DNA from 2 places in the Mesorhizobium sp. CNPSo 4670 genome. Region 2 is predicted to be linked to the other one. Evidence: riboswitches for the same ligand, from Rfam matches in the RefSeq annotation. Region 2 holds a riboswitch; the other holds the start of a gene.
The links. Region 2 has a riboswitch for S-adenosylmethionine ahead of metX (homoserine O-acetyltransferase MetX). Riboswitches for the same ligand answer to the same signal wherever they lie in the genome.

Region 1 (4,413 bases), on a different contig from region 2:
TTTCAAACCTCGCCAGCATCCTGCTCGCCGCTTCGCGTCTGAAGCGGCGCAGCACCGTCGCGCCGCCGGCCGGCAGGTCGCGGCCGGTGTCGATTATCGTGCCGTCGCGTGGCGTCGAGCCGTTCACGCAGGAGACGCTGGAGCGCGCCCTCTCGCTCGACTGGCCGCGCTACGAACTGGTCTTCTGCGTCGCCCATGCCGACGATCCGGTGGTCAGGCTGATCCGTGCCGCCATCGCCCGTTCTCCCAAGGTGCCGGCGCGGCTGCTGATCGGCGACGACCGCATCAGCGCCAACCCGAAACTCAACAATTGCGTCAAGGGTTGGGAGGCAGCGCGCCACGATTGGGTTGTCCTGGCCGATTCCAACGTGTTGATGCCGAGAGACTATGTGCAGCACCTGATGGCTGCATGGCGGCCCGACACCGGCCTTGTCTGCTCGACGCCGATAGGCTCACGGCCCACTGGCTTCTGGGCCGAGGTCGAATGCGCTTTCCTCAACACGCTGCAAGCGCGCTGGCAATATGCTGGCGAGGCGCTTGGCCTCGGCTTTGCCCAGGGCAAGAGCATGCTCTGGAACAAGCCGATGCTCGACGCCAGTGGTGGCATCCGTGCGCTCGCCGCCGAGATCGCCGAGGACGCTGCCGCAACCAAGCTGGTCAATGGCCTTGGCCTGCGCGTCAATCTCGTCGCCGCGCCCTTCGAGCAACCGCTCGGCCGGCGCACCTTTGACGAGATCTGGTCGCGTCAGGCCCGTTGGGCGCGCCTGCGCCGCGTCACCTTCCCATGGTTTTTCGCACCCGAAATCCTGACCGGGGCAGTGGTGCCGCTGGCACTCGCGCTGTTGGCGGCGGCAAGCGCCGGCGTCAGCATCTGGGCAACCGCCATTGCCGTGCTGGCGGCCTTCTACCTTCCGGAATGCGCCCTGGCCTGGTCCAAGGGCTGGTACCTGTCGCCGCGCATGGTCGCGGCGATCATGTTGCGCGACCTGATCCTGCCGGCGATGTGGGCGCGCGGCTGGCTGGGTGGCGCCGTCGACTGGCGCGGCAACGCGATGACCATCGGCACCAAGGCAGCCGAGCTGGAAGAGACGCCGTCCGGCGCCTGATGGCCAAAGGCCTTTTACTTTGCCGACTTCAGCGCCTGTTCGATGTCTTCCAGAAGATCGTCGGTATCCTCCAGGCCGACCGACAGCCTGAGCGTGCCCGGCCCGATGCCGAGTTCGGCACGCGCCTCGTCGCTCAGATTCTTGTGCGTCGTCGTCGCCGGATGGGTGATCAGGCTCTTGGCATCGCCGAGATTGTTGGAGATCAGCACGATGTCGAGCGCGTTCTGCAAGGCGAAGGCCGCCTGCTTGCCGCCCTTGACGTCCAGGCAGATCAGCGTCGAGCCGCCCGACATCTGCTTCTTGACGATGGCCGCCTGCGGGTGGTCGGAGCGGCCGGGATAGATGACGCGGGCGATTTCGGGCCGCTCGGCCAGGAAATCCGCGATCCTGCCGGCGCTTTCCGTCTGCTGGCGCACGCGCAGCGGCAGCGTCTCCAGCCCCTTCAGCAGCGTCCAGGCATTGAACGGCGACAGGCTGGGGCCGGTGTGGCGGAAATAGTCGTGCAGATTCTCGTCGATCCACTTCTTGTCCGACAGGATGACGCCGCCGAGACAGCGGCCCTGGCCGTCAATATGCTTGGTCGCCGAGTAGACGACGATGTGCGCACCGAGCTGCAGCGGCTTCTGCTGCAGGGGCGTGGCAAAGACATTGTCGACGATCAGCCGCGCACCGATCGAATTGGCAAGCGCGGCAACCGCGGCGATATCGACCACTTCCAGCGTCGGGTTGGTCGGGCTTTCCAGGAAGAACAGCTTGGTGTTCGGCTTGACCGCTTTTTCCCAGTTGGCGATGTCGGTGCCGTCGACCAGCGTCGCCTCGATGCCATATTTCGGCGCCAGCGTCTCGACCACCCAGCGGCAGGAGCCGAACAGCGCGCGTGCTGCCACGATATGATCGCCGGCCTTGGCGCTGCACAACAGCGAGGCCGTCACCGCGGCCATGCCGGATGCGGTGGCGCGCGCGTCCTCGGCGCCTTCGAGCGCGCACATGCGCTTTTCGAACATGTCGACGGTCGGGTTGGCGTAGCGCGAGTAGATGAATCCCGGCTCCTCGCCCTTGAAGCGGGCTTCGGCGGCCTGCGCCGTTTCGTAGACATAGCCCTGGGTCAGGTACATCGCTTCGGAGGTTTCGCCGAAACCGGAACGCAGGGTTCCGCTATGCACGAGTGTCGTTTGAGGCTTCCAGTTACGCTTCTTGGTGCTCATCGCTTTTGTTCCAGACACAAAAAAACCGGCCGCGAAAGTCGCAACCGGTCCATACGGCCTTGCGGCCCGACGGTCCTTTAGCGACTTGTTTAACGTGGCTGCAAGCCGACCGGCCAAATCACCACGGGATAACGACCCTTTAGACCCGCGCCACGCTTGCGTCAATTGCCGGCTTGATTAAGAGGTTTGTACCAAGCAGGTTCCGCAGCAGTGTTCCGCGGTTTCGCGGCAAGAGCCTGCGAACAGAAAATCGCCTGGCCTAGGAGTGGAGCCTTGCGGCAGACAGGCATTCTTCCCGATCAGGACATTTCGGCGCTGTTCCGGTCCGGCGCGCTGAAGTCGGCGCGCGCGTTCGATGCCGATCAGATCCAGCCGGCGAGCCTGGATCTGCGGCTCGGCGACAAGGCCTGGCGGGTGCGGGCCTCGTTCCTGCCGGGCCCCAACCACAAGGTTTCGGAAAAGCTCGACCGGCTGCAACTGCACGAGATCAATCTTGCCGAGGGCGCGGTGCTGGAGACCGGCTGCGTCTATATCGTGCCCTTGCTTGAAAGCCTGGCATTGCCGGCGGACATTTCGGCCTCGGCCAATCCGAAGAGTTCGACCGGGCGGCTCGACATCTTCACCCGCGTCATGACTGATCGCGGCCACGAGTTCGACAAGATCGCCGCCGGCTATCACGGCCCACTCTATCTCGAGGTCAGCCCGCGCACCTTTCCGATCGTCGTGCGTACCGGTTCGCGTCTGTCCCAGATCCGTTTCCGCACCGGCAATGCACTGCTCTCGGAAGCCGAGCTGCATGACCTGCATCGCGCCGAGATGCTGGTCGCAACCGAGCCGCCGAACATTTCCGGCGGCGGCATCGCACTGTCGATCGATCTCAACGGCGATCAGAACGGCCTGGTCGGCTATCGCGGCAAGCATCACACCGGTCTCGTCGATGTCGACAAGCGCGCAGCACAAGAGGTCGTCGACTTCTGGGAGCCGATCCACAAGAGCGGCGCCGGCGAACTGGTGCTCGATCCCGATGAATTCTACATCCTCGTCAGCCAGGAAGCGGTGCATGTGCCGCCGCTCTACGCCGCCGAGATGACGCCGTTCGATCCGCTGGTCGGCGAGTTCCGCGTCCACTATGCCGGCTTCTTCGATCCGGGTTTCGGCCATTCGGCGTCCGGCGGCACCGGCAGTCGCGCAGTGCTCGAAGTGCGCAGCCACGAAGTGCCGTTCATCCTCGATCATGGCCAGATCGTCGGCCGGCTGGTCTACGAGCATATGCTGAAGCGGCCGCAGGCGCTCTACGGCACCGATCTCGGCTCCAACTACCAGGCGCAAGGCCTGAAGCTGTCCAAGCATTTCCGCCCCGCGCGCTGAACCCAGTTCCCGTCGGGCAATAGACTTGCCTGCGCTGGCTCGCCATGCTTGGCTGCCTTTCTGGTCGCCAAGCTGGCGGCGTTCAAGGGGAACCAAGAAAATGCGGATTTCGAAATGGATCATATCGGCAGCAGGTGCTGCCGTGTTGCTGATGGCGGCCGGCTCTCTGTCGGCGCAGGCTGCTGAGAAACTGAAGATCGGCACCGAGGGTGCCTATCCGCCGTTCAACACCATCACCCCCGACGGCAAGGTCGTCGGCTTCGATATCGACATCGCCAATGCGCTGTGCGCGCAGATGAAGGTCGAGTGCGAGATCGTCACCCAGGACTGGGACGGCATCATCCCCGCCCTGCAGGCCAAGAAATTCGATGCCATCATCGCCTCTATGAGCATCACCGAGGAGCGCAAGAAGCAGGTCTCCTTCACCAACAAATACTATACGACTCCGCTCGCGCTGGTGGCGCCGAAGGATACCGAACTCACCTCGACTGAACCGGCGGCCCTTGCCGGCAAGACGGTCGGCGCCCAGGCCTCGACCACGCAGGCCGACTATGCCCAGAATGTCTATGGCAAGGCTGGCGCGGAGGCGAAACTCTACCCGACCCAGGAAGAGGCGATCACCGATCTGACGAACGGCCGTCTCGATGCCGTCATCTCTGACAAATTCGTGCTGGTGGACTGGTTGAAGAAGGCAAGCGACGGCTGCTGCAAGCTGGTCGGCGACGTCAAGGGCA
Region 2 (4,413 bases):
CACGGATGTCCTTGACCCAGCGTGAAGTCGACAGGAAAAGCGCGTAGCGCTTTCCCTGAGGGAATTGCGTCCAAACAAAGAGATAGAGCAGCGAGATTACCGTTTCAGCAAGAACACCGCCTGCTGGCCGAAGAAGTTCCAGAACCACCATGGCATCGACAGGCCGATCTTCTGGCCATTGGCGTCGAGCGCGGTTGCTTTTTCCACGGTGGCGCCAAGCTCGTCGCACAGATTGACGAAGTCGCGGATGGTGCAGAAATGGATGTTGGGCGTGTCGTACCAGGAATAGGGCAGGTCCGTGGTCACCGGCATGCGGCCATTGAGGAACAGCGACATGCGGACCCGCCAATGGCCGAAATTGGGGAAGGACACGATGGCGCGATTGCCGATCCTGAGCAGTTCCTTGAGAACCAGCTTCGGGTTGCGGGTGGCCTGCAAGGTCTGCGACAGGACGACGAAGTCAAAGCCCTTGTCGGGATAGAACTCGAGATCCTTGTCGGCGTCGCCCTGAATGACGCTCAAGCCGCGTGCCACGCATTCGTTGACGCCACGCTGCGACAGTTCAAGGCCGCGGCCGTCGACCTGTTTGGTGTCCTGCAGCAATTCGAGCAGTGAGCCATCGCCCGAACCGACGTCGAGCACGCGCGACTGTGGCGGGATGAGGTTGGCGACGACTTCGAGGTCGACGCGCTGGTTGCGGGTGACGTTCATGAGGCCAGCCCTCGCGCCCGTGCCGCGGAGCCGATGAAGCCATTGATGGCGGCAAACAGTTCCGGCTCGTCGAGCAGGAAGGCGTCGTGGCCGCGATCGGTCTCGATCTCGACAAAGGACACCGACGCGCCGGCCGCATTGAGCGCATGCACGATCGAGCGGCTCTCTTCGGTCGGAAACAGCCAATCCGAGGTGAAGGACACCAGGCAGAAGCGGGTTTTCGTACCGGCGAACGCATCCGCCAGCCGGCCGCCATGGTCGGCGGCGAGGTCGAAATAATCCATCGACCGCGTCATGTAGAGATATGAATTGGCATCGAAGCGGTCGACGAAGGTCATGCCCTGGTGGCGCAGATAGCTCTCGATCTGGAAGTCGGCGTCGAAGCCGAAGGTGAGCGCCTCGCGATCCTGCAGATTGCGGCCGAACTTCCGGTGCAGGGCGGCTTCCGACAGATAGGTGATGTGGGCGGCCATGCGCGCCACCGCCAAGCCCTTTTCCGGGCGTTTGCCGTGCTCGAAATATTTGCCGCCGTGCCAGTCCGGATCGGCCATCACGGCTTGCCGGCCGACCTCATGGAAGGCGATGTTCTGCGAGGAATGGCGCGCGCCGGTGGCAATCGGCAGCGCCGAGAAGACGCGCTCCGGATAGCTCGACGCCCATTCCAGCACCTGCATGCCGCCCATCGAGCCGCCGAGGACGCAAAACAGTTTTTCGATGCCGAAATGGTCGATCAGCATCTGCTGGGCGCGCACCATGTCGCGGATGGTGATGATCGGCAGGTCGAGCCCATAGGGCTTGCCGGTGGCGGGATTGGTCGAGGCCGGGCCGGTCGAACCCAGGCAGCCGCCGATGACGTTGGAGCAGATGACGAAGAATCGGTTGGTATCGATGATCTTGCCGGGGCCGATCAGCACTTCCCACCAGCCCGGCTTGCCGGTCACCGGATTGGTGCTGCCGACATGCTGGTCGCCGGTTAGCGCATGGCAGACGAGGATGGCGTTTGAGCGGGCGTCGTTCAGCGTGCCGTAGGTCTGGTAGGCGATCTGGAACGGCGACAGCAGCGTGCCTGCATCGAGTTTGAGCGGCTTGTCGGGCCCAAAACGGAGAACCGGGCTCGACGGTTGATCAGCCTCGTTGTTGGTTTTTCCAGCGCGCAGAGCGGCCATTGCATCCATCTCACACTTTGAATTCCGCACGGTGCTTTCGAAATTCGAGGCCAATGCGGTGTCCGGCCGGCGCGGACAACAAAAAACCGGCATTGCTGTCGCAAAGCCGGTTACAGGATGCAAACGGCCCTTTAGCAAGTTGTTTAACGTGGCTGCAAGCCGACCGGCCAAATCACCACGGAATTTCGCACCTCTTCTAGGACTGTGGCGCGCCCGCGTCAACGGCCAGCCGCGGTCCGGAGATTGCCACCTCTCGACATTGCGGGCCGTGGCTTGTATTTCCGCTGCGGCTTCCAGACGGAAGCGTTCTCGACGGATTTTGCGATATGAGCCAGACACCGGACAAGGCACGTCCAACCCCGCGCGCGGGCATCATGGACATCGACGCCTATGTGCCGGGCAAGAGCACCGCGCCCGCCGGCGTCGCCAAGGTCTACAAGCTGTCGTCGAACGAGAACCCGCTGGGTCCGTCACCGAAGGCGATCGAGGCCGCGCGGGAGATTGCTGCGAAGCTCGACGTCTATCCCGACGGCACCGCCAGGCGGCTGCGTGAGGCGATCGCCGAGGTGCATGGTCTCAACGCGCAGAACATCATCTGTTCCAACGGCTCCGACGAAATTCTCGGCCTTCTGGCGCAGACCTATCTCGCTCCCGGCGACGAGGCGATTTTCACCGAACACGCTTTCATGGTCTACAAGATCTACATCCAGTCGGCCGGCGCAACTCCGGTCGCGGTCAAGGAGACCGATGAGCGTGCCGACATCGATGCGATGCTGGCCGCCGTCACGCCGCGCACGAAAATCGTATTCCTCGCCAATCCCAACAACCCGACCGGCACCTATGTGCCGTTCCAGGAAGTGCGCCGCCTGCATGCCGGCTTACCCAGAAATGTGCTTCTGGTGCTCGACGCGGCTTACGCCGAATATGTCCGCCGCAACGACTATGAAGCCGGCATCGAACTGGTCGGCGGCGCCGAGAACGTGGTGATGACCCGCACCTTCTCCAAGATCGGCCTCGGCGGGGCGCGGATCGGCTGGATGTACGCGCCGATGCACATCGTCGATGCCATCAACCGTGTGCGTGGCCCATTCAACGTCAATGCGACGGCGATCGAGGCCGGCATCGCCGCGATCCGTGACCGCGACCACGTCCAACGCAGCGTGATGCACAACGAAACGTGGCTCACATGGCTGAGCGAGGAGTTTGGCAAGCTCGGGCTGCGGGTGACGCCAAGCGTCGGCAATTTCATTCTGATCCATTTTCCCAACGACCAGAACCATTCGGCTGCCGCGGCGGACGATTATCTGACGGCGCGCGGCTATATCCTGCGGCGCGTTTCCGGCTACGGCTTTCCCAACGCGCTGCGCATGACCGTCGGCACCGAAGAGGCCAATCGCGGCGTTGTCGCTGCTCTCACGACATTCCTGAAAAGCTAGAACACCATGGCATCACCGATGTTTGAAAAGATCGCGCTGGTCGGCATCGGCCTGATCGGCTCGTCACTGGCACGCGTCATCCGTCGCGAGGGCCTCGCCCGCCACGTCGCCATCTCGACCCGCAGTGCCGCGACATTGGCGCGGGCGCAAGAGCTTGGGCTCGGCTCCTCCTACTCCACCGATGCGAAGGAAGCGGTCCGCGATGCCGATCTGGTCATCGTCTCGGTGCCGGTCGGCTCGTCGGGCGCTGTGGCCGAGGAAATCGCGCCGGCTCTGAAGCAGGGCGCGATCCTCACCGATGTCGGCTCGACCAAGGCATCGGTGATTGCGCAGATGCAGCCCTATGTGCCCGATGGCGTGCATTTCATTCCCGGCCACCCACTGGCGGGCACGGAAAAATCCGGCCCGGATGCCGGCTTCGCCGACCTGTTCGACAATCGCTGGTGCATCTTCACCCCGCTGCCCGACACCGATCCGGATGCGCTGGAAAGGCTGTCGGAATTCTGGCGCCGCTGCGGCGCCAACATCGACACCATGGATCCGCAGCATCACGACATGACGCTGGCCATCGTCTCGCACCTGCCGCACATCATCGCCTACAACATCGTCGGCACCGCCGACGATCTGCAGTCGGTGACAAAGTCCGAAGTGATCAAATATTCGGCTTCAGGTTTTCGCGATTTCACCCGTCTCGCCGCCTCGGATCCGACCATGTGGCGTGACGTCTGCCTGCACAACAAGGACGCCATCCTTGAAATGCTGGCGCGGTTCTCGGAAGATCTGGCGTCGCTGCAGCGGGCGATCCGCTGGGGCGACGGCGAAAAGCTGTTCGATCTGTTCACCCGCACCCGCGCTGTGCGCCGTTCGATCATCGAGGCCGGCCAGGACATCGACGTCCCCGATTTCGGCCGTCAGGCGGTCGAGCACCCGGCGAAGGCATAGATCGGTTCTTCAGCCTGCTGGCCAGTGGCTTTTCATCATCGCCAGCGTCTCGGCCCGATCCGGCGCGCCCAGCCTGCCGCCGAAGCGCAGGCATTTGAGCGCGGCGGCCGCACTGGCAAAGCGCAAAGCCTGCTCCACCGGCATGGCTTCCGCCAGCC

Region 1: it holds a riboswitch for S-adenosylmethionine, as region 2 does, so the genes downstream of both, AC0ZT5_RS32375 (O-succinylhomoserine sulfhydrylase) here and metX (homoserine O-acetyltransferase MetX) in region 2, are expected to answer to the same signal.

The regions. Positions count from the first base shown of each region.
Region 1 covers NZ_JBWJFQ010000030.1:10,189-14,601, forward strand. The annotation lists gene AC0ZT5_RS32370 (ceramide glucosyltransferase) at 1-1,106, shown strand, start outside; gene AC0ZT5_RS32375 (O-succinylhomoserine sulfhydrylase) at 1,121-2,311, opposite strand; SAM riboswitch at 2,369-2,446, opposite strand; gene AC0ZT5_RS32380 (2'-deoxycytidine 5'-triphosphate deaminase) at 2,585-3,679, shown strand; gene AC0ZT5_RS32385 (ABC transporter substrate-binding protein) at 3,780-4,413, shown strand, end outside.
Region 2 covers NZ_JBWJFQ010000008.1:160,428-164,840, forward strand. The annotation lists gene AC0ZT5_RS15850 (hypothetical protein) at 1-151, opposite strand, end outside; gene metW (methionine biosynthesis protein MetW) at 97-711, opposite strand; gene metX (homoserine O-acetyltransferase MetX) at 708-1,877, opposite strand; SAM riboswitch at 1,989-2,066, opposite strand; gene hisC (histidinol-phosphate transaminase) at 2,204-3,313, shown strand; gene AC0ZT5_RS15870 (prephenate/arogenate dehydrogenase family protein) at 3,320-4,255, shown strand; gene AC0ZT5_RS15875 (sugar kinase) at 4,265-4,413, opposite strand, start outside.